Regions from separate parts of the Variovorax sp. LjRoot175 genome, predicted to be linked through region 4. Evidence: riboswitches for the same ligand, from Rfam matches in the RefSeq annotation. Region 4 holds a riboswitch; each other region holds the start of a gene.
The links. A riboswitch is a leader RNA that binds a small molecule or an ion and turns the genes downstream of it on or off. The one in region 4 is predicted to bind glycine.

Region 1 (7,160 bases), 1.6 Mb from region 4:
AAGGCGGCGAGGACGCGCGCGGCTACGGATTTCTGAAGGCGAACTCGAGCTCGGGCCTGAGGCCGCTCACGATCCGGGCAATCGACTTGCCGGCGCCGCAGGCGTTGATCCAGCCGCGCGCGCCCGGCGCGACATTGAGGAACAGGTTGAACAGGCGGGTCTTGCCGATCATCGGCAGCCCGTCCCGGCTGACGGCATGCACGACCGTCTCGAGGGAGGCATGCGCCGTGTCGGCCGCGCCGGGCAGCAGCGTTTCGATGCGGCGCAGGATGGCGTCGACGCGGTCCGAATCGGGCTCGCTCTCTTCGTCGAAGCTGGCGCGTACCGTGGCGGAGACCCGCAGGCAGTCGCTGCCCGGCGTTTCGATGCGCCGGATGCCCAGCTTGCCCTGCCGGTCGCGCAGCGCGACGCGCGGTGCGCGGGTCGCGTCCTTGAGAGGGATCGTGACGATGTATTCGCGCAGGAAGCGAAAAGGCATGGCGATCTTCAGCTTTTCGGCGTGCATCGCGCTGGAGATGCCGAGCGCCAGCACATAGGCCTGGCCGCGCAGGACGACGGGCTGGCCGTCGGCATCGAGCAGCTCGACATGGTCGATGCGGCCTGCGCGCTCCTCCAGGGAGATCACCGTGTGCTGGGTCAGGAAGCGCACGCCGGCCGCGCGGCACAGGAACACCATGCTGGCCGCGAACTGGGCCGGGTCGCGCGCCGCCGGATCGTCGAGCGAATAGGCTGCGCCGGCGAGCTCGCCGCGCAGGGCCTGCAGGGCCGGCTCGATGCGCAGCGCCTCTTCGGCCGAGACCAGGCGCTCCTCGCATCCCAGATCTTTCCAATGAGAGGCGCGCGCCAGCCGGGCGTTGAAGGCGTCGGCATCAGTGTAGATGCTCAGCAGGCCCGGGTTGCGCTGGCCCGGGGGCACGCCGGCTTCGTCGCGCAACGAACGCACGATGTCGCGGCTGTAGGCGCCCAGCCGGACGAGGTGTTCGATCGGCTTGGATTTCGGCGCCTCGCCGATGGCGCGATCGAGCAGCTTCGCGAAGCGTCGCCGCAGGCGCACGTACAGCCCCACCCATTTCGCGCGGGCGGCACGGCGAGCGGCGGATTGCCGAAGAAGCTGGTCGGCCGCGGCCGCGGCCGCGGCCGTGACGACCGTGTCGACGCGCCCGCGCGCCTTGGCGGCCGGCGTGGCATGCCTGTCGACCACCGTCACTTCGTGGCCCAGCTGTTGAAGGTAATAGGCCGATGTCACGCCGAGCAAGCCGGCGCCGAGTACAACCACGCGCATGTCCAGATCCTTTTGGGATGGCATGAACGGCGGGATTGGGCGCTCACTGTGCGGAGCTGCCGTAACCCGGGGTTCAGATGCCGCTCCCCCTGTCCTTGGTACCTGAGAGATTCATCCGCTGCGACCTGCAACGGACTTGCTCCTTCGGCGCATCACCTGGCGTGATGACTCTCCAGACGGCAATTGACTAAATGAGCAGTGATTCGAACCGATGCGAGGTTCACCTGAGCGTTCATGGGAGTTTGCGCCAACGGTGGGATGTCGATGCATCCGTTTTTCTGCGGTAAGAATCTTAGCTTAGAAACCGGTTTCCTGGCCGTCACGCGCGGCGCAGGCGGGTGAACAGCTCGAACTCCCAATTGCGCATGCCCAGCAGCAGCGTGTAGCCCTCGCGCTCCTTGGGCGAGAGCTTCTGGTCGGTCTGGTGTTGCTGGGCGAAATCCTGGGCCACGCGCTGCAGCCGGTCCAGAAAGGCCGGCGCCAGCGAGCGGCTGATCGAGCCGTGAACCAGCAGCAGGCCTTCGGCCGGCCCGTCGAAGCCGCCTCGGTAGTAGTCGAGCACCACGTTCTCGCGGAAGAAGTCCATCACCGGCCCGTGCGGGCGCCAGCGGAAGGTCTTGGCGAGTTTCAGGCGGTAGCGGTTCAGCGGCCGGAGCTCGATGATGCCGATGCGGTCGAGTTGCGCGAGGTAACCGATGCATTCGGCCTCGCTGATCCGGTAGGCGGTCACGATCTGCTCCAGCGTCCACTGGCTCAGGACGCAGATGGCCAGGAGCAGCAGCTTCTTGTCCTTGACCACGGCCTTTTCCTGCTCGAGCGTCAATTCCTTGAGCAGCGGCTGCGCATCGGCCACGCGGCGGGCGAGTTCGGCGAAGTCGATCTTGAGTGCACGGCAGATCGCATCGACCCGCGTGAGCGGCATGTCGCCCTTGGCGAGCATGCGCTTGACGCTGGATTCGGCCATGTCGAGCGACTTGGCGAGATCCGCATAGGTCATGCGGGCGGTTTTGAGCTCGTTCTTGAGAGCCTGCACAAGGTCGACGGTGGTGCTCATGGCGGGAGTATTGGGATTTGATACCTGAGGTCGTGAAAAAGTACTCCGTATCGATTCTCGATGCTCCCGGAGCGGTTGACAACCTACATTCCGCCGCACACACATCACCCGGAGCCCGCCATGCCTCTGCCTTCTCTGACCCGCCGCGAACTTGGCCTCTTGTCCCTCTTCGTCCTGCTCCTGCTGCTTGCGATCGCCGGCCCGGCCCTGCCGGCGCCCGGCCTGGGCGGCGCGCCTTTCGCCGACGACCGCGGTTGGCACGGCGTGCCCTATGCGATGGACGTGCTGAGCAACCTGCCTTTCGCGGTGATCGGCGTCTGGGGGCTGCGCTGGCTGCGCTGGCTGGAACGGGCGCACGAGGAGGCGCAGGACGCCGCGACGCTGCCCCAGGCCACGGCCCAGCCGCCGGTCAACACGCTCGACTGCGCCTGGATGTTCTTCGCGGGCCTGATCCTCATCGCCGCCGGCTCGGCCTTTTACCACCTGCAGCCCGACGGCCTGCGGCTGGCGGCGGACCGCGCCGGCATGGCGGTGGCCTTCGCCGGCCTGATCGGCTGTGCCGTCTGCGAGCGAGTCAGCGCCCGCGCCGGCTGGCCGGCCGCCTGGTTCACGCTGACCGGCGGGCTGCTGGCGGTGGCCGTCCACCAGGTGAGCGGCAACGTGCTGCCGTGGGCGCTGGTCCAGTTCGGCGGCATGGCGCTGGTGCTCGCGCTGGCACTTGCCAAGCCCCTGGACGGCGCCATCGGCCTCAGGCTCGGCTGGGTGATCTTCTTCTACGCGCTGGCCAAGTTGCTCGAGCTGTCGGACCATGCCATTTACGAAGCGACGCATCATCTGATGTCGGGCCACAGCCTCAAGCACCTGGTCGCGGCGCTGGCGGCGCTGCCGGTGCTGCATGCGTTGCAGTCCATGGGGCGGCAGACGCTGCGGCACAATCCGGGCGCGGCCGCGGTGACGGCCTGAGGAACCCGCCAGGGAATTCGCATGACAGCACCGGTCGACGCCTCCATTGCCATCGCGCCCGAAGCGCATGCGCACGCCAATCAATTCGCCTTGCTCGGGCAGCGGAGGTTCGGCCCGTTCTTCTGGACCCAGTTCGCTGGCGCGGCGAACGACAACCTCTTCAAGTTCGCATTCACCGTGATGGTGACCTACCAGCTGCAGCTGGGCTGGATGCCGCCGGCCATGGCGGGATTGGCCATCGGCGCACTCTTCATCCTGCCCTTCCTGCTGTTCTCGGCGACCGCGGGGCAGCTCACCGACAAGTACGACAAGACGAAGATGATCCGCTTCGTCAAGAATCTCGAGATCGCGATCATGGCGGTGGCGGCGTGGGGCTTCATGCGTGCGGACGCCGTGGTCCTGCTGGGCTGCGTGTTCCTGATGGGGCTGCATTCCACGCTGTTCGGTCCGGTCAAGTTCGCCTACCTGCCGCAGGTGCTTGATGCGCGGGAGCTCACCGGCGGCAACGGCATGGTCGAGATGGGGACCTTCGTCGCCATCCTGCTGGGACAGGTGGCCGGGGGCCTTCTCGTGGCATTGCCGCAGGTCGGCCACACCACGGTGGCGGTGGCTTGCGTGCTGTTGGCGCTCGCGGGGCGCGCGGTGGCGCAGGCGATTCCACCCGCGCCGGCCACCGATCCGGGCCTCGTGATCAACTGGAATCCGTTCAGCGAAACCTGGCGCAATCTCAAGCTGGCGCACGGCAACCTGGTCGTGTTCCGTTCGCTCCTGGGCATCTCGTGGATGTGGTTCTTCGGCGCCGTGTTCCTGAGCCAGTTCCCGAGCTTCGCGAAGGAGGTACTGCACGGCAACGAGCAGGTCGCCTCCCTGCTGCTGGTGGTGTTCTCGGTCGGCATCGGCATCGGCTCGCTGCTGTGCGAAACCCTGAGCCGCCGCCAGGTGGAGATCGGCCTGGTGCCGCTGGGCGCGATCGGCATGAGCGTGTTCGCCATCGATCTCTACTTCGCCTCGCGCGCGCTGCCGCCCGCGGCGGAGATGGGGCTCGGTGCCTTCATGGCCCAGTCCGTCCATTGGCGCGTGATGGCCGACCTCGGCCTGCTGTCGCTCTTCGCGGGGCTCTACAGCGTGCCGATGTACGCGCTGATCCAGCTGCGCAGCCAGCCCACGCACCGGGCTCGGATCATCGCGGCCAACAACATCCTCAATGCCCTGTTCATGATCGGCAGCGCGGTCATCGCCGGCGCGCTGCTCAAGGCCGGCTTCACGATCCCGCAGATCTTCTTGTTTACCGGCATCGCCAATGCGGTGGTGGCCTTCTACATCTTCATGCTGGTGCCGGAGTACCTGCTGCGCTTCGTGGCCTGGGTGCTGTCGCGCATCGTCTACCGCTTCGACGTCAAGGGCGAGGAGCACATTCCGGCCGAGGGCGCTGCCGTGCTGGTCTGCAACCACGTGAGCTTCATCGATGCGGTGCTGCTGATGGCCGCGAGCCCGCGGCCGATCCGCTTCATCATGGACCACCGCATCTTCCGCGTGCCGGTGCTCGGCTGGCTGTTCCGGTTGGCCAAGGCCATTCCGATCGCGCCGCAGAAGGAAGACCCGGCAGCCTATGAAGAAGCCTTCGCGCGCGCGGTACAGGTGCTGCGCGAGGGCGATCTGCTCGCCATCTTCCCCGAGGGCGCGATCACGCGCGACGGCAGCCTGCAGCCCTTCAAGGGCGGGGTGATGAAGATCCTCGAGGCCGCGCGTGCCGAGGGCATCGATCCGCCGGTGATCCCGATGGCGCTGACCAATCTCTGGGGCTCCTACTTCAGCCGCGTCGAGGTGCGCGACGGTGAGAACGTGGCCATGGTGCGTCCGTTCCGACGCGGCTTTTTCAGCCGGGTGGGGCTCCATGTCGGCAGTGCGATGCGGCACGCCGAGGTGCAGCCCGAGGCTTTGCAGCGGCGCGTGAGCGGGCTGCTGGAAAGCCAGCCGAGCTGATGCTGTTCCTGCCTGACGGCTTCTGGTATTCGATCACCTGGTTCGGTGACAGCGGCTTCCTGCTGCCTGTCGCGGCCTGGATTGCCGTGTGGCTGGGCGTGCGGACGGTCACACGGCCGATCGCATGGCGCTGGCTCGCGCTGTTCGGCTCCGCCGGCGCCATGGTGGCCGCTTCGAAGATCGCCTTCATGGGCTGGGGCATCGGCAGCGCCATGCTCAACTTCACCGGCATCAGCGGGCACACCATGCTCTCGGCCAGCGTCTGGCCGGTCGCCTTCTGGCTGACCGCAGCGCATTGGGAACCGCGCGTGCGCGTCTCCGCCGCCACGCTCGGCTGGGTCTTCGCTGCGCTCATCGGGCTGTCGAGGCTGGCGATCTATGCCCATTCCAAGTCGGAGGTGGCCGCCGGATTCGCGCTGGGCGCGGCCGTCAGCGCGTTCTTCCTGTGGCAGCAACAGCACCGGCCGCCGCCGCGGCTTCATTGGATCCTGCTGCTGATCAGCATGGTCTCGCCGATGCTCTTCCTGCGCCCCGGCACTACCGCGCCCACGCACGACGCGCTCGGGGTGATCGCGGTGCGGCTGGCCGGTACCGAGCGGCCCTTCACGCGCGACGACCTGCTGCGCCGTCGGGTGCGCCAAGGTATCGACTAGAGATACCGGAGGCGCCGCAAGGCGCCACTGGTGCAGTAATTTGCGCCTCGCCGAGGAAGTGCGAACCATCATTCGCGCACCTTCACTACGCCGCGAGGCATTCATGCAACCCTTCTCTTCCACCGTTTCCATCGAACGCGACACCCGTGCCTGGCAAGTCCAGGTCTGGATCTCCTTCGGGATGGCCGTGTTCCTCTGCGCGACCGGGCTCGGCTGGCTGCCGGGGCAGGCGCTGGACCGCGCGTTCATGGTGATGGGCTACGTGTTCTGCCTCTCGGCCGCCTTCGTGCTGGCGAAGTTCGTGCGTGACAACCAGCGCGGCACGACGCCCGGTGCCGGCGACACGCCGATGTGGAAGCTGGTCGTCTGGGGCGGCTTCTTCACCGCGATGGGCCTGACCGGCTGGGGCCTGCTGCGGATGGAGATCAGCGAGACCTACAAGGCCTTTCTCGGCGTGAGCTGGCTGTTCCTGATCAGCTCGGCCTTCACGCTCGCCAAGACCCTGCGCGACCGCCATGAAACCGATCTCGCCGAGGCGCGCCTCCAAGGCCGCCGCGAAGCCCGCGCCGAAGCCGGCCAGGGCGAATGAAGCACTCCATACACCTCATCTTTCGAAAGCACATCATGAAGAAGTCCTTCGTCACGGTTCTGATGGCGGCTTGCGCCGCGATGGCGGGTGTTGCCGCCCCGCTTCACGCTCATGCACAGAGCGAAGCCTCGGCAGCGCTCTCGATGCTGCCGCTGGCCTCGGTCGTCGGCGTCGCCTCGGTGGCCGGCAGCGCGGCGAGTGCCGCGGTGGCCTTGCCCGCGGCGCTGTCGGTGGGCGGCTCGGTGCTTACGGTGGTGGCGGTAGAGGCATCGGTCGACGGTACCGTCTACCTGCTCGAACGTGCCTCCGATGGCGCCCGGGCCAGCGTCAAGGTACTGGGCCGCGCGGCCCACGGTGCCTCGGTCGTTGTCGGCACGATGGTCACGGTCAGCGTGATCGGCTCGGGCATCGTGCTGTCGGCGGCCGGCGAGGTGCTGGCCTTCGTGCCCAATGCGGTCGGCCGCGCGCTGCTCTACAACGAGAGGCTGTCATGAGGCGCGCGCCCACCAACTTCGGCCCCTACGAGATCGAGTACCGGGCCCAGGTTTCCCGCCCGCGCCGAATGCTCCGGGCCATTCTTCAGGTGTTTGCGGCGGCGGCGGCCGTGGTGCTGGCGGGGCTCTTCCTGTTTCCGCT
Region 2 (7,160 bases), on a different contig from region 4:
AGCATCGGAAATCCCACGAAGTACAGCTTGGCTTTCAGCGAAAACGTAAAGGAAAGTCCTTGGCCGTCGTGGCATGAGTCCGATGGCTATTCGGCCGATGAAGATGTGGTGACCGTCATGTACGGCGGTTGGAACTTCCTGTCGCCATTCGCACGCTTCATGTCGGACGTGAAGCTGGGACTGGACTCGATGGCGCGGGGACTGGCCCAGTTTGAGATGCCGCGCGGAGCGTTGCTACTGCTCGATCCCATCGTGGCCGACAAGCTCGCGAACGCCGGCTATACAAAGGATGACGTATCCGAGTATTTGTGGACGCGCGCAACCCGAACTGCGCGAGACTTTAGAAGCGACTACTTCTACACCGCGTTCATGGAGCAAGGTATCAAAGGACAGGGCGCTTCGTACCAAACGAAGCGTTGGCCAGAGTCCTACCTGACTGCGCCGGACGACCTGGAGATTCAGGTCTACCCGAAGGATTCGATCAAAATCGTTGTAGTCGGCGGCCGGACCAACCCAATGTCACAGGCGTGGCAGTTCTACAACCCCTCGTCGGTGTGCATAGATAAGTGGAAGTAGCGAGATGTGGGGTGCTGTGCTCTGAAGGGTGGGGTCTATTTCGCATCTCGCTCTCGAATCTCATCCAGATAGTTGTAGATCGTGAAGCGTGACATATGAAGCGCCGCTGCCGCCCGGCCCACTGCGCCCTTGACGATGAAGAGGCCCCGTCTGAGCATTTCTTCGACGGCGTGCACTTTCTCGTCCTTTGACATGAACTGCACGGGCTTGCCAAATTTCTGTACGGCCGACTGAATGATCTCGTCCATCAATGCGTCCATGTCGGGCGGATCGCTTTGCACCTCATTCGCCGCGGCAGAGGGTGGCCGGCCATGAATGGATTGCTCAAGCCAGGCATGGGCAAGCTTCAGCACCGTAAGGTCGGCGTTCATGCACAGCGCAGCAAAGGGGATTCCTTCCGCGTCCCTGTAGACGACGGTCGCAGATCGCAGGGGCGTGCCCTTCGGACTGATGGTTGGATAAGCGTCGACGACCGAATGACCGCTCTGCGCTGCGTGAGTGGCGGAAGTCAATGCAGCAGAGAACGCACGGTCGTCCTTCGGTCCGGTCAGGATGGGGCTGCCGACATCGCGACCCGAAACATGGCCATTCGCAATCGCAATGACCGACGCCTCGGGGTTGGTGAGGTCGTGGAGGACCAGCTCGGTGTTCGGTCCCAGCATTGAACCCATCATGTGTACCACGGGCTTGAGAACTTCCATGATTCGCCGACGATCTTCCTTGAGGGCTGCGGGAACAGATGCGTCTTCGGCGCTGTTGGATGTTTGTCGCTTGATACGGCGGGGCTTCGCGGTAGCCGTCGGCCGGGGCAGAGTCTTTGTGTTGGATGGGGAACGGGGCATAGTGAGTGGAATCCCTAGTCGACGCTTCAACAAAACGTAGAACAATAAACTCGGTGTTGAATTCTGGCGATGCGTCTTGCGCAACGCAAGCTTGGCCCTTGGACGAGTCGCCCCGCTGTAGGGCATCTACGCACCAAGATTCAACAATTTGTTGACTTCTCAACATGGAGCTTGAATTATGAGCGATTCGGAAAACACGACAGCGCCTGCTACTTCTCGGCGTCGCTGGCTGAAGACTGTGGGCAGCGCGTCGGTAGCGGGCGTCCTGGGCGGACAACTCGCCGCTTGCGGGGGTGGAGGTGGCGGTTCGGGTGGAATCCTGCCGATCGGCACAGCAACTGCGGCCGAGCCACCTGCGTCCACGCCGACGCTGCCGGCGAGGGCGCTTTTCCCTGGCGTGGCTGACCGCATCTTCCTCAACGGAGCCGCTGATCACCCATGGAACACCTATGCCAAGGATGCCCTGGCGTCCTATGCGCAATCGAAAACAACGCTTGCGGGCGGAAGCGCAACGGCCACGGCAAAGTTCGCGGCCCTGATCAATGCCGATGCGGATGAGGTCACGTACGTTCCGAGTACATCGATGGGTGAGTACCTCGTCACGAAGGCCCTCGGCTTGCCCGAGTCTGGCGGGCGGGTAGTGACCGACGCGCTTCACTTCGTCGGGTCTTTCTACATGTACGAGCAGTATCGGCTCCGGGGAGTGAACGTCATCACCGTTCCAATGGACGCGGACTACCGCATCTCACTTTCCGCTCTGGATGCGGCAATCTCACCCGGAACCAAGCTCGTTGCGATTTCGCATGTGTCGCTGTACAACGGATTTACCCATGACCTCAAGGCCGTATGCGACCTGGCGCATTCGCGTGGGGCGCTCGTGTACGTCGACCTGATTCAGTCCGCCGGCAACATGCCGATTGACGTCAAGGCGGCAGGTGTGGACTTCGCCGCCTGCGGAACCTACAAGTGGCTCATGGGCGACTTCGGCTTCGCGCTTCTGTACGTGCGCAAGAGCCTTCTGCCCCAACTCCAGCGCCCATGGTATGGCTATCGCCAGACCCGCAACTTTGCGGCTCCAATTCTTCATGTGTATCCGCTTGATCCGCCGGGCAGCGTCCCATACGAGAGCGTTCAGATCAACTCGGTCGCTGGGTATTTCATGGGATCGTTCCCAGCAAGTGCGATCGAGGCGGCATGCGCGGCATCGATCGACTGGATTCAGAGCGTGGGCCCCGACAAGATCCAAGCCTATCGAAAGCCTATGACCGACGCTTTGCAGAACGGCCTGAGGGCCAGAGGCTTTCAAGTGGTGACGCCGACCGATTCCAACTCCGCCATCGTGACATTCGCCTATCTCAACGCATCCCAGCTGGCGCCTCGCCTTGCACCCGCGAAGATCGAAATTACCTTGCGCGCAAATCACGCACGCATCTCGCCGTCTGTCTTCAACGACATGAGCGACATCGACAAGTTTCTTGCAGCGATCGGTACCCCATGAGTTCCAAGCACTTTCAAGCAAATCCACTGTCTTGCGGCGTTGGCGCTGCCGGCCGCTTGATACTTCCCGTAGCGCTCGCTGGCCTGGCGATCGTTTTAATCAGCGGCTGTGCGGCTCCAAAGCACTTGAACTCCGGAAAGGTTCTTCCCACAACACTTCCATTTTCCGAGGCAGTGCAAGTCGGTCCGACGCTCTACCTGTCAGGCCAGATTGGCAACATCCCCGGCAGCCTCAAGCTGCCACCTGGCGGGATTCAGCCGGAGGCCAAACAAGTGATGGAGAACATCAGGACATCACTGGAGGCGCATGGATACACGTTTGCCGACGTAGTGAAGTGCACCGCGATGTTGGCCGACATGAATGAATGGAACACCTTCAACGACGTCTACAAGACCTATTTCTCGGCGGGGAAATTTCCCGCACGCAGCGCGTTCGGATCGAGCGGACTGGCCTTTAACGCTCGTGTCGAAGTGGAGTGCATCGCGGCGCGCTGAGTTCGCGAAGCATCATGGCGCCTCGAGCACCTCATTCGCGGCGAGATCGACTACGCCTCCTCCTTCCTGCATCTTCTTGGTCGTTGACATGAGCAAGCGTTGGCCAAGCTGAGCGATCTTGCCGCCGACATTCGCTTCCAGTTGGTAGGTCAACCTTGTCCCTTCCGGTGTGTCCGCCAGGGCCACGACGGCTGAGCTCTTGGCAAAGCCCGCAACGCCTCCCTCGCCCTCGCCGACCAGCTGATAGCCGTTCGGAGGATCCCGATCGAAGAGGCGGACTTTGCCCCTGAATCGCGCCTTTAGCGGTCCGAATTCGAAGCGCACGATCGCGGCGAACTCGCCGTCGGACCTCTCCTCGACCTCTTCGCAGCCGGGGATGCACTGCTTCAGGATCGCCGGTTCGTTCATCGCGGAATACACAGTCGCCCGGGAGGCAGGGTCGATCTTGCGCACCGCCTTGTTCTTGCGATGGCACCGCTTAAAAAGGATCAGGGTAGGCTAAACACCCGGGTCAAATTTGAAGCCCAGCGCCGGCCATACCGCGTGGTCGTCGGCGGTGGCCAACAAGCTGGCGCGCACGATATGGTGGTGTTGGCACGCGGACAGGCGTGGAGACCTGCGGCGTGGCAGCCAGTGCACTGACAGGAACCTAGAAACTACCGCTTCGAAGGAGAGCAAGCGACCACGCGTGTGATGGGCCAGACAGGTCGGACCGGGATGGGAACACTCCGATATGGATCAAGAGCACCAAACTCGATGATCAGTTGGGAGCCTCGTCAGCGAATACCATCAGGGCCAGCAGGCATCACCCCTGCACAACAGGCCGGATATAGACTGCAGCCCTGCCTCCTGATCCTTTACACACAAGTTGCTTGTAATCCGGGAGGCGCCCATATAAGCATTTCCAGTGTTCTAGATTACCGAGTTCTTCATCTAAAAGGCGGTCTTCACGGTTGGTCCGCGTCGCGTCGTGTATGGCGCCCGCGCTGAAACGCTGTCTAGCCAAGAGAGCCCGGCCGAACTCGTAGAGTGCCCGAGCTCAGCAGGACGACCTCTTCAGCGAGCTCGCGCGCACCAACAGGTGGTCGAGCCCGACCTCACCGAACTCGTTGATGACCACCACCGTGTCCGCCACGCCGGCATCGGCCAGCAAATGGCGCAGCAGCGTGGGTGCCGCTGCCGAGGAAGCCGGTCAGCGCATTTATCGGTACACAGCCGTCAGCCCAGGCCGCGGCGTGGTTCATCGTCAGGCCAACTCGAAGATGGCATCGACCTGGACAGCGACGTTGCGCGGTAGCGAATTGCAGCCGACTGCGGCGCGCGCATGCCGACCCGCTTCGCCGAACACCTCGACCATCAGGTCGGAGGCGCCGTTGATCACCTTGGGATGGTCGCCGAACTCGGGGGTGGAATTAACGAAGCCGCCGAGGCGCACGCAGCCCGCGACGCCATCGAGGCTGCCGCCCAGCGCCGTGCGCAGCTGGGCAAGGATGTTGATCGCGCACAGTCGCGCCGCCTTCTGGGCGTTCTCGATCGAGACGTCCTGGCCGACCTTGCCCACGTACTGGTCCTTGCCGCCGGCGGTCGGCACCTGGCCCGCGATGTAGATCAGCGCGCCGCTCTTTCGGGCCGGCACATAGTTGGCGACGGGGGCGACCGCCGTCGGCAATTCAATGCCGAGTTGGGTCAGGCGTGCGTCGGGTCCTTGCGTTGTCATTCTCTGGTGTCCTTGGAAGTAAGTGGTCAATTGCCGAAATAGGGGTCGTCGAGTGGGGCGGAGAGCTGATCGTCGGCATTCAGCTCGCTCAGGGCGGGCGCGAGCGCGCTGCCTGTGGTACGAATATCCCGAGCAGGCCGGCGCCGAGAACGATCACGCGCATGTCGTGAACCTATGAGGTTGCAGCGCTTGAACGCGGAGAAACGGAAGCTCGAAAAGAAAGCAACCGGACCATGCGTCCAAGTTGCCGCTCCCCCTGTCCTCGGTACCTGAGAGATTCACCCGCTGCGCCCGCAGCAGGTTTGCTCCTTCGGTGCATCACATGACGTGATGGCTCTCCAGACGGCTTTGACAGTTGATGCAGTACAGGCTCATCACGTGAGCCGACCTGAGCGTTTATGGGAGTTTGCGCCTTCGGTGGAGCCGCTTCGCGCGGCCCGCTCTCCTGCTATGACGAAGTCTATTCGGATCGTTGCTGGAAGTCGATAGTGCCGCAAGGGGTCGGGAGCCAACCAGCCTCTCGTTGTTCGAGCGCCAAGCCTGGAACGTGAGGCAGGGGAGTTGAAAAAATCAGAACTGGCCGGCCAGCGCGCGGCCGTCGTGATGAGCCTGGTGCAGGCGGCAAGCTCTGCGGCCCTGATCCGCACGCGTACCTAAAGACGTCCTGCAGCGCCTGCCCACGCACATGGCCAGCCGCATCGACAATCTCCTGCCGCACCGCTGGCAATCGATGAAGTGCCCTCCCGGCGAGACCGCCGTGAGCGGCCAATTGCCGCGTGCCGCCGGTCGCAGTCGTCAAGGATCGGACGGCCATCCGCTTACCTTCTATGCGACAAGTGCCATGAGCATCCGATTGCGCGCGGACATACTGCAACTGCTACGATTGCCGACCTTTTGGCAGGAGAGTCCACGATGATGCCGGTATCTGGTGTGAAGGCCGAACCCGCCAAGCTGGCGCGGCGGCGAGTGAAGGTCGGCTTCATCCTCCTTCCGGGCTTCACGATGTTTTCGTACTCTGCCCTGGTTTATATCTTGAAGCATTGCACCGACCCCGCAGCCGCGGTCGGAGTCGACTTTGAATATATCGTTCTAGGACAAAAGCCAGCGCAAACGACCTGCGGGGTCCAAGTACCTCCGACAGCGCCCCTGCACGCTGCTCGCGATTGCAACTACGTTTTCGTGATAGGCGGGAAGACAGCTGCTCCTGTCGAGGACCGCAGATCGATTCTGGAAGCACTCACAAGCGCCGATATGAAGGGCGCAACTCTTGTGGGGACAGGTTCGGGACTATTTGTGCTAATCGAAGCCGGATTTTTCGATAGGTTGCCCTGCGCAACGGATTGGTATCGGGGCGTCGACCGAGATACCCGTTTTGCAGAGGTGCAGCAAATCTCCGGCATTAACTTGGTCGTGAGCGGCAGGCGAGTTAGCTGTGCAGGAGGGCTAGCGGCGCTGGAACTCGGATCATGGCTTCTAGAGCGTCATTATGCCGCTATCGGCGCCGAGATTCCCGCGCCGCAAGAGCTTTCGACCTCCCCCACCGAAACTGAGCAGAATTCTGAAACAAGAGAAAATCCACGCGATGCGAGAGTACTTCGGGCGCTCAAGATCATCGAAAGAAATCTTGGACAGCAGCCATTGAAGGTTGAATCTCTTGCGTCATCCTTGGGGGTTTCTAAGCGGCAGATAGAACGGCTTTTCCAGCAGGAAATGAAGCAACCGGTCCAGCAATATTGTCGTCAATTTCGACTCGCTTATGGATATTGGCTTCTTTTAAATAGCCCCAAGTCAATAACCGAAATCGCGACGATCACCGGTTTCTCCGATAGCTCTCACTTCAATCGATGTTTCCGAGCTCAATTTGCAATGACCCCATCGCAAGCACGACAATCAAAAGTAAGCTTGGATGACGTTATATCGCCGCAATGGGCTTCTCTCTACGAAAGAATGGTAAAGAGTGATCAGGATTTAGACTTGTCGCGATCGAGAAAGTCAGTTTATACAAATCTGGCTCACTCAGTAGTTGGTTCTTC
Region 3 (7,160 bases), on a different contig from region 4:
CCCGTTCACTGCACTGTTATCCAAGGCCTATCCACAGCGTTATCCCATGAACTCAGCGCGGCGGCAGCCGGGGTGTGCGGCTCCACCAAATGGCGGAAGCGAAGACGCTTGGTTCTCGGCATGATTGGCCGATGGAAACGGAAGACCTGACAGACGAACAACTGGCGGCCTCAGCGCACGTCTGGCGCCGAAAAGCATTTCATGGTGAGAAGCACGCGAGTTCGGTGGCCCTGCATTTCGAAAGAGAGCTGCAGCGCCGCGCGGGCGTGCCCGAAAACACGCTTGCCGCAGTCGACGCCAAGACAAACGGAACGCGCCGCAAGTCCTGGTGGCGATTCATCTGTTGAATAAAGCCCCGCTTGTCGCGTTGGTCGTCCAATGTCCCAGAGCGCTTAGGCCGTCCTACAGCCGCTGCACAGGGGGCATTCGATCGCCGCTCTCCGGCAAAGCGACCGACCTCACATGCCACGACCGCGCACCCACCACTGCTTCAAACGGCGCAGCAGCGGAACCGGACGCTCTGCTTTCGGAATGCAAGCCAGATGGTTGCCATAGAGCTCGCGCTGGATTGACAGGGCAGACCGGAGAGCACCCAGGTTGTGCGCTGTGTACGACCAAACGCCTTCGACAACAAAATTGCCGGGCCTGCCCGAATCTGGCTGCGGCCGAGCATGAGCTTCCGCGGCACCGATGCTCCTCAGCAGCTCGATTCGAGCGGCGGCGATCATCATGCCGTCTCCGTCCATTTCGATCTCCCTTGTCAACGCGAAGTGCACGTTCTGGATGCTCGGGAAGTGCTCGGCCAGAAACATCGTGACCTCCACCAGCAAGAGCGGACCGAACTTGCGTCGCTCGCTTCCCAAACGGGGCGAAGGTAGAAAGCGGGCGATGCGAACTTCCGACCTGTCGGGGCTGACTTCGACCGGGTCTAGGGAGCCCAGAAAGCGATCCCGATCATGAACGAGCATGGGCTCGCCCAATTCGTAGCCCCGCGAGTCCCCGCCCGCAAGGTGCAGTTTCTCAAAGATCAAGATGAACAGAGTTGGTTTCCGGCCGTTCAGCGGCCGAATATCAGGAGGAGTAGGAGAACACGTTCTTCTCGCGCCAGCCCGCTGTATTTCGGCGATTGATAGTGAGACGTTTGCTCCACATATGTTCAGCAACGTTATAAAACATAAGCACCCAGTGGAGCGCCAAGATCGCCCGAGCTTGGCGCGCGCGGTCTTTCGTCGCAGGTCCCTTCCATCACATGCCAGGTAGATCTGCTTGATCTTGTCGATGGACGCCAATACGAGCTCGTCGGCGACAACGCGGCGGCGCTGGCCTTGTCCGCGGCGCTCGATGCACAAGATCTGTGGGTGCCGGCGATCCGCCCACCGACCGTGCCTGCGGGCACCGCGCGCCTGCGCATCACGCTGAGCGCAGCGCACACGCCGCAGGATGTGGAGGCGCTGGTCGATGGCCTCGCTTGCGCCGCCGGGAGTTTGAGATGAACGGCTGCTTCGTCACCGGCATTGTCGGAGGCATAGGCCAGCAGCGCCAGGCACTGCGCGTGGATCGACGATCCTCGCTCTTGCCCTGGAGCAAGTCTCCTTCGCGCCGCTCCGCCTGGACCAAGTTGACCAGCCGATCGACTGGTCAATGCCTGACGCATTGTTGACTACTAAGAAGCACCAACCCGCGCCCCCTGCTTCATGCCCCGGGGTCGGGCCCGCCCGATGGCGAACTATTGACTGCCAGCGATGGTCCGCATAGACTGCGATCCAGCAGGAGAGCGGGCCGCGGGAAGCGGCTCCACCGAAGGCGCAAACTCCCATAAACGCTCAGGTCGGCTCACGTGATGAGCCTGTACTGCTTCACTGTTAAAGCCGTCTGGAGAGCCATCACGCCATGTGATGCACCGAAGGAGCAAACCCGCTGCGGGCGCAGCGGGTGAATCTCTCAGGTACCGAGGACAGGGGGAGCGGCAACTTGGACGCACGGTCCGGTTGCTTTCTTTTTTCGAGCTTCCGTTCCCTTTGCGTTCGAGCGCTGCAACCTCAAGGGTTCTCGAAATGCGCGTGATCGTTCTCGGCGCCGGCCTGCTCGGCGTGACCTCGGCTTACTACCTCCAGCAACTCGGCCACGAAGTGACCGTGATCGACCGGCAGGCCACACCGGCTGCCGAAACCAGCTTCGCCAACGGCGGCCAGATCTCGGTCAGCCATGCCGAACCCTGGGCCAACCCGAGCGCGCCGCTCAAGGTGCTGCAATGGCTCGGCAAGGAAGATGCACCGCTCCTCTTTCGCATCCGCGCCGACATGCGCCAGTGGCTCTGGGGCCTGCAGTTCCTGCGCGAATGCACGCCGGCGCGCACGCGCCACAACATCGAGCAGATCGTGCGCCTGGGCACCTACAGCCGCGACACGCTGCAGCAGCTGCGCCGCGACACCGGTCTCCGCTACGACCAGCGCACCCAGGGCATCCTGCACTTCTATACGACACAGAAGGAATTCGACGGCGCACTGAAGCCGGCCGAGCAGATGCGCGCACTGGGCTGCGAGCGCCAGGTGATCTCGGCCGACGAGGCGGTGAAGATCGAGCCCGCGCTAGCCCACATCCGGCCCCAGTTGGCCGGCGCCACCTACACGGCCGAAGACGAATCGGGCGATGCCAACCGCTTCGCGCGCGAACTGGTCGCACTGGCCTCTGCGGCCGGCGTGAACTTCCTCATGAGCCACACCGTGACCGCGCTGCGCGAAGCAGGCGGCAGCATCGACCACGTGGAAGCGACAGACAACGAAGGCCGCTTCCAGCGCATCCGCGGCGATGCCTTCGTGCTGGCGATGGGCTCGCTGAGCCCGTTCTACGCCGCACCGCTGGGCATCCGGCTGCCGATCTACCCGGCCAAGGGCTATTCGGTGACCTTGCCGGTGAAGGACGCTTCGAAGGCGCACCAGGTGTCGCTGACCGACGACGAATACAAGCTGGTGTTCTCGCGCTACACCTCGGACAGCGGCGACCGCCTGCGCATCGCCGGCACGGCCGAACTCAACGGCTACGACCGCGACCTGAACCGCGTGCGCTGCGAGGCCATCGTGCGGCGCGTCGAAGAACTGTTCCCCGGCGCCGGCGACACCAGCCGCGCGCAGTTCTGGACCGGCCTGCGGCCGGCGACGCCCAGCAACGTGCCGCTGATCGGCAAAACGAAGCTGCCGAACCTGTTCCTCAACACCGGCCACGGCACGCTGGGCTGGACCCACGCCTGCGGCTCGGGCAAATCGATCGCGCGCATCGTGAGCGGGCTGAGGCCGGAGGTCGATTTCACGTTCACCGGGCTGGAGCATGGGACACAAGGCACCCGGCAGACTGGCTCCTCTGCTCCCTGGATGCCTCTCTGAACCACCCGTCCTGCTGCACATGGCTCAGTTGCCTGACAACCAACGGGGGCGCAGAGCGCCCTGGTCGGCGGTGGCATGAAGCATCGGCTGTGTCGATTTCTGCAACGCGCTGGATCGTTTATTCACCAGTTGATCGTTCGCTCGGGTGCAATGGAAGAAGCCGCTTGGATGCGGCCGCTCGATGTGTGCTCAAAGCCCTGTCGAACCGCCCAACGAAGCACGTGTCGAAAGAAGACCTCTGGCAGGAACTAATACGCCCGTAGCCATGCTCCACACCTCATTGACCGTCGTGGCCAATTGCAGGGGCACGCGTTCGTTGGCGGGGCGTTCAAGCACCCGCGAACGTTCCACCGCCTGCGCACTGGGTCGCGAACGCATATGCATCGGCGGCATCCGAAGGCGGACGTTACCGATGCAGGGCGCCCGGGCCCCGAATCCCTGCACCTGAAGCACATTCCTTTTCGCACGCTGCAAATGTCCAGCCGCTTGCAGATGTTTCGCGAGGTTCATTGGACGCTCCCTGTGAGCTGTTCGACTTCGGGCCGCGACGCGTCAGTCTGCGGCGTCCACGATCCTGCCGGAAACACGGACGGTAGATCTCGAGTTCGCAAGCTGATGCTCAAGTTGAAAGCTGAAGTCCGCTGCTATGGCGCCACGCCATCTCAAGGTGAAAAGTGCCTCGTTCCCGAAGGGCGAGCCGACCGCAAAGTTATGGCGGGTGACCTCCATCAACACGGCCACCTCGGTTCCTTCTCGACGAATGTCGCCTCGGTAGAAATGAATCCCATCGGCACCGACGAAACTTCGCCCTTTGACGACGACCGCGCCACTGCCGAGCGATCGAGTGTCCATGGTGAACTGAATCTGGTAGATCCCCGCCTTCATTCGATCGCCGTTTCGGCTCTCAGCTGCGCGCATCTCCCGAGTGAGAAGGTCAAGTTCCTTTGCCAGCCTGCGCGCCTCCTTACAGGCCGATTTGTCACCCGTCTGCAGCAACGCAAACTGCTTCTGATACTCGTCCGACAAGGCTGTCCACTTGTTGAATATGTCATCCATGCTTCAGAGAGCATACCCAACGAGACATCGTCGCGGGTCGGACGATGGCCACTTGTTGTGTGATTCTCTTAAAAGGACGCAATGATTCATTCATAAGTTCCGCGACGTACCATTAGTCCTGCGTTCACGCTTGAATTAGTCGCCACTCACTCCGGTCTTGCCGATGTCCGGCTGCAGTCCGAAATCGTCGAGTGCTTCAATCAATTTCAACTGCAGGCTTCGCGGTCTGACCGGCGCGAGTTGCGTGCTATGGCAACGGATATGTCGACCGACGTCTGAGCACGCACGAGCAGCTCCCGTGCGACATGAAAACTTTGGACTCCATTACGGCAAGAGTCTATTAAATGCACGCCAACTAACGAAGTCGCTTCGCGAAAAATGCACGCTTGTCTTGTAGGACGGTGCCCAAGAATACGGCCTCCCCGACGCTCGCCACCGTACGATGTCGCCAATGAATAAGAAGAGAAGGACTTGAACCATGAGAATGCGCAGCGAGGAAATGGAGACCGTGCCCCATTGCTTGGATGACTTGCCAGCAGGGCCCAAGTCCGCATCGGATGGCACGATGTTTTCACGCACCGTGGCCAGCTTCTTTCGCAGGAATGGCACCGCGCCTGATTCAGAGTCGATGGCCACCAAGGTTCGGCCATTCGGGCAGACGCCGGAGGTCGACCGGCGTGAGCCGACGGGCGCGCAGCCGAGTCTCTTCAGGCACTGGGATGCCATCAGGACAGAAGGCATCACGGCATCGCAGTTCATCGCGTTCTTGCAGCCTCTCGCCGACCTGGATGGCATCACGGTCTCCTACACCTACAGCGATGAAGACGGCACGGAGCACGTCTACAACCACAGGCGCGGTGAGTTCGGGAGCGTGAATCCGCTTTCCCGGGCGATTCAGGAGAAGAAGCTGTCCAAGGAGAAGGCACTGACCTTCGCGCTGAACGAGGAGGGTCGGGTCTGGATCGAGAGCAACTTCATGGAGCTGAACGAACTGAAGTAGACGTTCGAATCCGAGCGGACCCAGTTTCCAATGAGTTCCAGTATTGGTGCAGACATGAGGTGGCTCGTTGCCACCATGTTCCTGCTGTCCTTGGCCTTGCCCTGCGCGGCAGAGTCAGGTGCGGGGACGACGAGTGCAACAGCTCACATCGGCTTCACGGTGCACGTGCCCCCGGTTTTCAAGGTCCTGCAGACAACGCACCTCGCCGGTGGCCACGAATACCGGGTGTGGGTGAAATGAAGGCCATCGCGATCAACGGCAAGGAATATCGATTCGCCCGCGTCGGCGAGACGACCCTGTTCGTACCTTCCTCCAAGGACGCCTTCATTGTTCACGGGCTATAGGTGCAGCTGAAGTTGCTCCGATCCGGGCCCCCCTGCGATGCGCATTCCATCTCTTCAATTCCCTCGCCTCGGCCTGCGGGCCCGCCTGTCCGTGGGCATGGTCGCGATTGTTCTGCTGACCACGCTGGGCGTCACCACCGCCGCGCTCTACTTCGTGAAGCGCAACATGCAGACGGCCATCGCAAACGAAGAGTTCGAACGAATCTCCTCCATCGCCGAGGCTGTGGATCAAAAGTTCCTGAGTCGGCGCACCTTGCTCAAGACCCTCGGCGACAGCGTGGAGGCGCATCACCTTGCGAACACCGCGCTGCTGCAAGACTTCATCACGCAGCACAAATCCCTGAAGGATGCATTTGCCAACGTCGCCTTCGTCGACGTGAACGGCGATCTGGTGGCCGGCCTCAATGGCCCACTGCGGAACGGCAGGATCAATATCAAGGACCGAGAGTACTTCCTGCAGACGGTCGCCACCAAGGCGGGCGTCATTTCTCAGCCCTACCGCAATCGCCTCAACGGCATGGCGCAGGTCGCCATGACCGAGCCGGTGCTCGACAAGCGTGGTGAAGTGGTCTACGTCATCTCCGGAGCCATCAACCTCAGCGAGCACAACTTTCTTGGCGAACTTGCCAACGTCAAGTTCGGCCAGAGCGGCTACATGTTCATCACGAACACGGATGGCATCGTCATCGATCATCCGGACAAGTCCCGGATTCTCCGGCGTGCGAACGCCGAGGGAGCGCGCAATCCCCCGACGGAGCTCGCCATGGCCGGATTCGAGGGTGCGATCGAAGCCAAGGATCGCACCGGCATGCAGGGGCTCTACGCTTTCAAGCGCATCAGCCAGACCAACTGGGTGCTCGGCTGCATCTACCCGCGAGACGAAGCCTTTGCCCAGGTCGAGGAAATCGAGCGCTACACATGGGCCGGCGCCCTGCTCCTGACCGTGCTGGTGGGAGGCATCGCCTTCGTGGTCATGCGCTCCCAGCTCATGCCCTTGTTACAGCTGCATGAACACATGCAGGTTTCGCGCGCCGTCTCGAACTACGCTCCCTTGGAGCAGGTCGTCCCCAAGGACGAGATCGGCGATCTTTCGCGCACCTTCGATTCGCTCATGCTGGAGCGCCAGGTCGCTCACGAGCGGCTGCGGTCGAGCGAACGGTTTTTGCGCGATGTGACCGACAACCTGCCCGCCGTCGTCGCCTACTTCGATCGCGATCAGCGCTGCCTTTTCGGCAACAAGGCGGGACTCAGCATGCGCGGCAGGACGAAGGCCGACATCGGCACCATGACGATGAAGGAGTCGCTGCCGGAGGCGGTCTACGAGCAACTCGTCCCGCAGGTTGCCAAGGTACTGGCGGGCGCGGCGACGCGCTGCGAAGG
Region 4 (7,160 bases):
CGTTGCGGCACTCCCGCCCGGTGAACCCGCAGTGGCACCGGGCGGTTTTGTTTTGATATGAAAACCTTCGAACACTACTTTCTGGCCGCGAACCGCTGGGCGCTGATTCTGCTGCTCGCATCGATGTCGGTCATCATCTTCATCAACGTGGGGATGCGTTACCTCACGAGCAATTCGCTCGAATGGGCCGAAGAGGTTTCGCGCCACATGATGATCTGGCTCACCTTCCTCGGCGCCGGCCCGGTGCTGCGCTACGGCGGCCACATCGCGGTCGAGAACCTGCAGGACGCGCTGCCGCCCAGGGGCGCGGTCGCGGTCCGCGCCGTGGTCGCGGCGCTGCTCTTCGCCTTCTTCGGTTTCATGGTCTGGTACGGCTGGCTCTACATGGAGCGCACCATGTTCCAGCTGACTGCCGTCACGCAGATTCCCTTTGCCTACATCTACAGCGCGATGCCGATCGGCGGCGTGCTGCTCATCGTCCACTGGCTTTTGATCGTGCGCGGCTACGTGCAAAAGCGCGAGTTCGCGTCCGACGCGCACTTCGATGCGAATGCGAGCGCCTCGCTATGAACGCCAGCATCATCCTGATCCTGTCGGCCTGCCTGTTCCTCGCGATCGGCGTGCCCGTGGCCTTCGCGCTGGGCCTGGCCACGGCCGCGACGCTGATCCTCGCCGAGTCCTATCCGCTGATGGTGCTGCTGAAGGAAACCTTCACCGGCATCGACAGCTTCCCGCTGATGGCGGTGCCCTTCTTCATCCTGGCGGCCGAACTCATGAGCGGCGGCTCGCTGACCGAGGTGCTGCTGCGCTTCGCGGGCCAGTTCGTCGGCCACCGGCGCGGCGGGCTCGGCTACACCAACGTGGTCTCGCTCACCTTCTTCTCGGGCATCTCGGGCTCGGCGCTGGCCGATGCCGCGGGGCCGGGCTCGATGCTCATCAGGATGATGGAGAAGGCCGGCTACCACCGCTCCTACGCGGCGGCGCTGACGGCCTCGACCGCGATCGTCGGCCCGATCATTCCGCCCTCGATCATCATGATCATCTACGCGCTGCAGGACGACAGCGTGTCGGTCGGCAGCCTGTTCGTGGCCGGCCTCGTTCCCGGCCTGCTGATCGCGGTCGCGATGTGCGTGGTGAACTTCCACGTTTCCAAGCAGCGCAACTACCGCGGCGACGGCGGCATGCCGCCCTGGCGCGAAGTGCTGCTGACCACCTGGAAAGCCATCCCCGCCATCCTGCTGCCGGTGGTGATCCTCGGCGGCATGCGCGCCGGCTGGTTCACGCCCACCGAGGCCTCGGTGGTGGCGGTGTTCTATGCGCTGGTGTGCGGCAAGTTCGTCTACCGCACGCTCGAATGGAAGGCGCTGCCGGACATCCTCGCGCGCTCGGCGCTGCTGTCGGCCTCGGTGCTGATCATCATCGGACTGTCGGCCTCCTTCGCCTGGATCCTGACCATCGAAGGCGTTCCCCAGTCCCTGGCCGAATGGCTCGTCAGCATGCAGCTCTCGCCGTGGATGTTCCTGATCATCGTGAACGTCTTCCTGCTGCTCTTCGGCATCTTCATCGAGCCCTTGCCCGGCGTGATGGTGCTGGCACCCATCCTCGCGCCGGTGGCCATCAAGCTCGGCATCGACCCGGTCCACTTCGCGATGATCGTGATCTACAACCTCACGCTCGGCATGATCACGCCGCCGGTAGGCGGCCTGCTGTTCGTGACCTGCAACGTCTCGAAGGTGCCGATGTCGCAGCTGGTGCGCGAGCTCGTGCCCTTCCTGTGGGCGCACGCGGCCGTGCTGCTGGTGCTGACCTTCGTTCCGGCGCTCAGCACCTGGCTGCCGCGTTTGTGGGGCTTCAAATAGCGGCAGCGGCCCGGTCATTCACGAGGATGTCATGCGGATCCCCGATGCTGCGGCGCTCGACCCCGAACGCCCGAGCATCCCATGTTCCTCATCAAGACCGAGAAAGCGCGCCAAGAACTCCAGCCGGGCCGCCGCACGCTGGGCCAGCGCGAGCGCGCCCTGCTGCTGATGGCCGACGGCCAGCGCTCGGTCACCGACTTCGGCCAGCTCTTCGGCAGCCGCGACGAGGCCGGCCGCGTGGCGCTGCACCTGGTGCAGGAGGGCTATCTGCATCGTTCGCAACCCGCTACGCCCGCCGTGGCGCCGCCGGTGCAGGCAGCTCCGGCGCCCGACGCGAGCCCCGAGCCGCCGGTCGCGGCGGATGTCTTCGACGGCAAGCGTTCGCTCGCCACCACGCGGATGTTCCTGTTCGACCTGTGCGAGCGCATGTTCGTCAGGCGCGATCCGATCCTGGCCGGGCAGTTCCGCGAGCTGCTGCGCGAAGCGCGCGACCGGGAGTCGATGCTGGCCGCCGCATCCGCCATGCTCGGCGAGATCGAGAAGCTCGCGGGTGCCGAGCGCGCCACGTCGATCCGCGAACGCATCGACAAGCTGCTGCCGCCCCAGCTCGTGCATTGAAATCGGCCCCGACGGCCGCCATGGCCGCATCCGGGCAAACTCGGCGTCTCCGCTGACAAGACGAGGAGGGATACTCGTCGCGTCGCGCCCATCCGGCGCCCCGACCCTCCCTTCTTTTTTCTGTCAACAGGCATGACGAACTACGGTTTTGTTCATCTGGAGTACGGGAGTCGGCATCGTGATCATTCGGTCCAGGTGCTGACCAAGCTGCGAAGGCAGTTGGCCGGCGAGAGCGATCGTGTCGTTCTCGCGATCGTCGACAACGCCAGGTCCACCGGAGGCGAAGCATTGCGCAATGCGGAATTCGAGGACGGCTTCGTCATCGCAGGCGACAACTCCAACCGCGAATTCACTGGGTGGGACCAAGGAGTCGCAGCCATTCTTGCCCGCAGCGGCGAGCCCGACGTGTGGATCTTTTCGAACGACACCGTCGCGCGAAACCACGGATGGAGCGAACGCAGGGTGGCCGGCTTCGGCGGTGAAATCAAGAGGCTGGGGCTGCACCCGGGCCCGTGGCTCTTCGGCGAGATCAACGATTTTCCGCGCTCGACGATGACGCCGCTCGGTCCCCTGCTCGAATGGGTTTCGACCTACTGCTTCGCGATGAACGGCAACCTGCGCAGCCAGCTCGGTGCGCTTTCGCCGGGCAACGAATTCCTGGATTCGCTGGTCTACGACCGCTTCGAACCCGAGCACCGTCTGTTTCGCGACAGCGTCGACGAGGCCTATGTCGATTTCGTGTCAGCCTGGCTGATCAAGGACGAGAGCGATCCGTCCAGGCAGCGCAGATTCAAGTGGTCCCACGAATGGCACAAGGCCAGTGCGCTCTCGCCGGAGAACTTCGGCGACCTGCGCATGAAGGCGCGCTGCGTTCTCTCGGAGAGCATGCTCAGCGTGCGCGCCCGGCAGCTGGGCGCCGACATCCGCTCGCCCTACGACGCGCGCAATGCCAGAGCGCACATTCGCAGCTCCCTGCAGCTCGTCGCCGACAAGCTGTGGGAGAAGTTTCTGCTCAGGCGGCTGCGCCTGGAGCGCTCCTGAGCGGCCAGGACCGGGCTCATCCCTTACACTCGGACGGGTCAGGAGAGAGCCTCGCAGCGCGGGGCCGCCGAAGGCGCAGGTCCCCTCGAAAAACGGGCCCGAACGCTCAGGCAAAAGGACTGACGAAGCGCCCCATTTTCCGGGCGTTTCCTTGCTGGAGAGAGGCGGCGCATCGCGTTCTTTGTTCGCAGTGCCGTCCACCGAAGGAGCAAACCCCGATCGTGGGGCGAATCTCTCAGGTAAAGCGGACAGCAGGGGTGGCCCATGGCAAGAATGTCATGGATCTGGACTGCCCCTTTGGAGAGTGCCTTGGCCTCCGCATCCGACGATCTGCAAAAGACCCCGCTCTACGACCTGCACCTGGAGCTCGGCGCCCGCATGGTGCCCTTCGCGGGCTATGTGATGCCGGTGCAGTACCCCGCCGGCCTGATGGCCGAGCACAAGCACACGCGCGAGGCCGCCGGCCTGTTCGACATCTCCCACATGGGCCAGCTGCGCCTGGCTGGCCCCGATGCCGCCGCCGCGTTCGAGAGCCTGATGCCGGTCGACGTGATCGGCCTGGCGCCGGGCAAGCAGCGCTACGGCCTGCTCTTGAACGACGAAGGCGGCATCCTCGACGACCTGATGTTCTTCAACGAAGGCCACGACTCGCTGTTCGTGATCGTCAATGGCGCCTGCAAGGTGGCCGACATCGCGCACATCCAGGCCAGGATCGGCGCGCGCTGCCAGGTGCTGCCGATGCCCGACCACGCCCTGCTGGCGCTGCAGGGCCCGCAGGCCGTGACCGCGCTGGCCCGGCTCGCGCCCGGCATCGAGCGCTTCGTCTTCATGACCGGCGGCGCGGTGCAGATCGGCGGCATCGCGGCCTTTGCCACGCGCAGCGGCTACACGGGCGAGGACGGTTTCGAGATCTCGGTGGCCGCCAAGGATGCCGAAGCGCTCGCGCGGCTGCTGCTCGCCCAGCCCGAGGTCAAGCCCGTCGGCCTGGGTGCGCGCAATTCGCTGCGGCTCGAAGCGGGCCTGTGCCTCTACGGCAACGACATCGACGAGACCACCACGCCGGTCGAAGCCTCGCTCAATTGGGCGATCCAGAAGGTGCGGCGCACCGGCGGTGCGCGCGAAGGCGGCTTTCCGGGCGCGGCCAAGGTGCTGGCGCAACTCACGGCGGCCAATGGCGTCGCAGGCCACCTGGACCACCACACGCTCAAGCGCAAGCGCGTCGGCCTGGTGGCGCTGGAGCGCGTGCCGGTGCGCGATGGCACCTTGCTCGAATCCTTCGAGGGCGCGCCCATCGGCCAGGTGACCAGCGGCCTGCTCGGCCCCACGGTCGACCGGCCGGTCGCGATGGCCTATATCGCGCTTGCCTATGCCGAGCCCGGCACCCGCATCCAGGCCATCGTGCGCGGCAAGCCGGTGCCGATGGAAGTGAGCACCATGCCTTTCGTGCCGCAGCACTACTACCGCGGTTGAATTCTTTTCTTCAAGGAGCCTTTCATGAGCATCAAGTACACCAGGGACCACGAGTGGGTCCAGGCGGTCGGCGACGGCGTCGCCACCGTCGGCATCACCGTTCATGCGCAGGATGCGCTGGGCGACGTGGTCTTCGTCGACCTGCCGGAAGTCGGCAAGAGCTACAGCCAGGGCGATGTCGCCGGCGTGGTCGAGTCGGTCAAGGCGGCGGCCGACGTGTTCATGCCCATCACGGGCGAGATCACCGAAGTCAACGAGGCGCTGCGCGCCGACCCTTCGCTGGCCAACAGCGCGCCCGAAACCGAGGGCTGGTTCTTCAAGATGAAGATCAGCGACGCCTCGCAGCTCGATGCACTGCTCGACGCCACCACCTATCAAAAGTTCGCCGACGAAAACTGAACCGAACACGCCAATGCCGAAGTCTTCCCTGCCCTCCCTCAGCGAACTCGAGAACGCCGAGGAATTCATCGCCCGCCATATCGGCATCGAGGCCGATGACGAAGCGCGCATGCTCGCCGCCGTCGGCTCGACCACCCGCGCCGAGCTGATCGACGGCATCGTGCCGCCGGCCATCCGCCGCACGAAGCCGATGCGCCTGCCCGCCTCGGTGACGGAGGCCGACGCGCTGGCCGAGCTGAAGGCCATTGCGGCGAAGAACAAGGTGGCGAAGAACTTCATCGGCCAGGGCTACTACGGCACCCACACGCCCGGCGTGATCCTGCGCAACGTGCTCGAGAACCCGGCCTGGTACACCGCCTACACGCCCTACCAGGCCGAGATTTCGCAGGGCCGCATGGAGGCACTGGTCAACTTCCAGACCATGGTGTGCGACCTCACCGGCATGGCCATCGCCAATGCCTCGATGCTCGACGAGGCCACGGCGGCGGCCGAGGCGATGACGCTCGCCAAGCGCAGCGTCAAGAGCAAGAGCAACGTGTTCCTGGTCTCGGGCGACTGCCATCCGCAGACCATCGAGGTCATCAGAACGCGCGCGGCGCCGCTCGGCATCGAGGTCAAGGTCAGCACCGTGTCGGAGACCCTGCCGCACCTGATGGCCAGCGGCGATTTCTTCGGCGCACTCGCGCAGTACCCCTCGACCACCGGCCACGTGCACGACCTGCGCCCGCTCGCCGGCCACGCCCATGCGTGCGACGCCGCCTTCTGCGTGGCGGCCGACCTGCTGGCGCTCACGCTGCTGGCGCCGCCCGGCGAATGGGATGCCGACATCGTCTGCGGCACCACGCAGCGCTTCGGCATGCCGATGTGCAACGGCGGCCCGCACGCGGCCTATCTGGCCTGCCGCGACGAGTTCAAGCGCTCGCTGCCCGGCCGCCTGGTGGGCGTGAGCGTGGACACGCAAGGCCAGCCGGCCTACCGGCTCGCGCTGCAGACGCGCGAGCAGCACATCCGGCGCGAGAAGGCCACTTCCAACATCTGCACGGCGCAGGTGCTGCCGGCGGTGGTCGCGAGCATGTACGCGGTCTACCACGGGCCCGAAGGCCTGACGCGCATCGCGCAGCGCGTGGCTGCGCTCACCGCAGTGCTGGCGCAGGGCCTCGAACAGATGGGCCGCGAGCTGGCCAATGAGACCTCCTTCGACTCGCTCACCGTCAAGACCGGCGAGGACACGCCGAAAATCCAGGAGCGCGCGCAGGCGGCAAGCATCAATCTGCGCCAGCGCCTGCAGAACCACCTGGGCATTTCGCTCGACGAGACCACCACCCGCGCCGACATCGAGACGCTGTGGGCCCTGTTCGTGCCTGCCGGCACGCCGATGCCGCGCTTCGACGAGCTGGCCGGCAGCATCGCGCCGCGCATCCCCGAGGACCTGCGCCGCACCAGCGCCTTCCTCACGCACCCGGTGTTCAACACCCACAAGAGCGAGACCGCGATGCTGCGCTACATCCGCAGCCTCTCCGACAAGGACCTGGCGCTCGACCGCAGCATGATCCCGCTCGGCAGCTGCACCATGAAGCTCAACGCGACCAGCGAGATGATCCCGATCACCTGGCCCGAGTTCGCCAACATCCATCCCTTCGCGCCGGCCGAGCAATTGCAGGGCTATGCGCAGCTCGACGCCCAGCTGCGCGCCTGGCTCTGCGAGGCCACCGGCTATGCGGGCATCAGCCTGCAGCCCAATGCCGGCTCGCAGGGCGAGTACGCCGGCCTGCT

Region 1: another riboswitch for glycine. It lies ahead of ACSQ89_RS03110 (FAD-dependent oxidoreductase); the one in region 4 lies ahead of gcvT (glycine cleavage system aminomethyltransferase GcvT).
Region 2: another riboswitch for glycine. It lies ahead of ACSQ89_RS40825 (RidA family protein); the one in region 4 lies ahead of gcvT (glycine cleavage system aminomethyltransferase GcvT).
Region 3: another riboswitch for glycine. It lies ahead of ACSQ89_RS39025 (D-amino acid dehydrogenase); the one in region 4 lies ahead of gcvT (glycine cleavage system aminomethyltransferase GcvT).

Annotation. Positions count from the first base shown of each region.
Region 1 covers NZ_CAXURY020000001.1:601,655-608,814, forward strand. Annotated here, with positions in the region: gene ACSQ89_RS03110 (FAD-dependent oxidoreductase) at 23-1,282, opposite strand; glycine riboswitch at 1,362-1,468, opposite strand; gene ACSQ89_RS03115 (helix-turn-helix domain-containing protein) at 1,602-2,336, opposite strand; gene ACSQ89_RS03120 (hypothetical protein) at 2,457-3,299, shown strand; gene ACSQ89_RS03125 (MFS transporter) at 3,321-5,282, shown strand; gene ACSQ89_RS03130 (phosphatase PAP2 family protein) at 5,282-5,935, shown strand; gene ACSQ89_RS03135 (YiaA/YiaB family inner membrane protein) at 6,039-6,524, shown strand; gene ACSQ89_RS03140 (hypothetical protein) at 6,560-7,018, shown strand; gene ACSQ89_RS03145 (DUF2145 domain-containing protein) at 7,087-7,160, shown strand, end outside.
Region 2 covers NZ_CAXURY020000003.1:620,176-627,335, forward strand. Annotated here, with positions in the region: gene ACSQ89_RS40800 (UGSC family (seleno)protein) at 1-576, shown strand, start outside; gene ACSQ89_RS40805 (helix-turn-helix transcriptional regulator) at 612-1,277, opposite strand; gene ACSQ89_RS40810 (aminotransferase class V-fold PLP-dependent enzyme) at 1,597-2,916, shown strand; gene ACSQ89_RS40815 (RidA family protein) at 2,913-3,410, shown strand; gene ACSQ89_RS40820 (SRPBCC family protein) at 3,423-3,863, opposite strand; gene ACSQ89_RS40825 (RidA family protein) at 4,657-5,127, opposite strand; glycine riboswitch at 5,374-5,479, opposite strand; glycine riboswitch at 5,495-5,585, opposite strand; partial or broken gene ACSQ89_RS40830 (transposase domain-containing protein) at 5,680-5,854, shown strand; gene ACSQ89_RS40835 (GlxA family transcriptional regulator) at 6,040-7,160, shown strand, end outside.
Region 3 covers NZ_CAXURY020000003.1:254,200-261,359, reverse strand. Annotated here, with positions in the region: gene ACSQ89_RS39040 (hypothetical protein) at 132-347, shown strand; gene ACSQ89_RS39035 (hypothetical protein) at 459-1,031, opposite strand; partial or broken gene ACSQ89_RS39030 (8-amino-7-oxononanoate synthase) at 1,296-1,493, shown strand; glycine riboswitch at 1,758-1,850, shown strand; glycine riboswitch at 1,863-1,968, shown strand; gene ACSQ89_RS39025 (D-amino acid dehydrogenase) at 2,055-3,380, shown strand; gene ACSQ89_RS39020 (hypothetical protein) at 3,933-4,436, opposite strand; gene ACSQ89_RS39015 (hypothetical protein) at 4,915-5,436, shown strand; gene ACSQ89_RS39010 (PAS domain-containing protein) at 5,818-7,160, shown strand, end outside.
Region 4 covers NZ_CAXURY020000001.1:2,189,349-2,196,508, reverse strand. Annotated here, with positions in the region: gene ACSQ89_RS11065 (TRAP transporter small permease) at 58-570, shown strand; gene ACSQ89_RS11060 (TRAP transporter large permease) at 567-1,859, shown strand; gene ACSQ89_RS11055 (hypothetical protein) at 1,941-2,477, shown strand; gene ACSQ89_RS11050 (hypothetical protein) at 2,610-3,518, shown strand; glycine riboswitch at 3,548-3,650, shown strand; glycine riboswitch at 3,663-3,780, shown strand; gene gcvT (glycine cleavage system aminomethyltransferase GcvT) at 3,792-4,988, shown strand; gene gcvH (glycine cleavage system protein GcvH) at 5,013-5,387, shown strand; gene gcvP (aminomethyl-transferring glycine dehydrogenase) at 5,401-7,160, shown strand, end outside.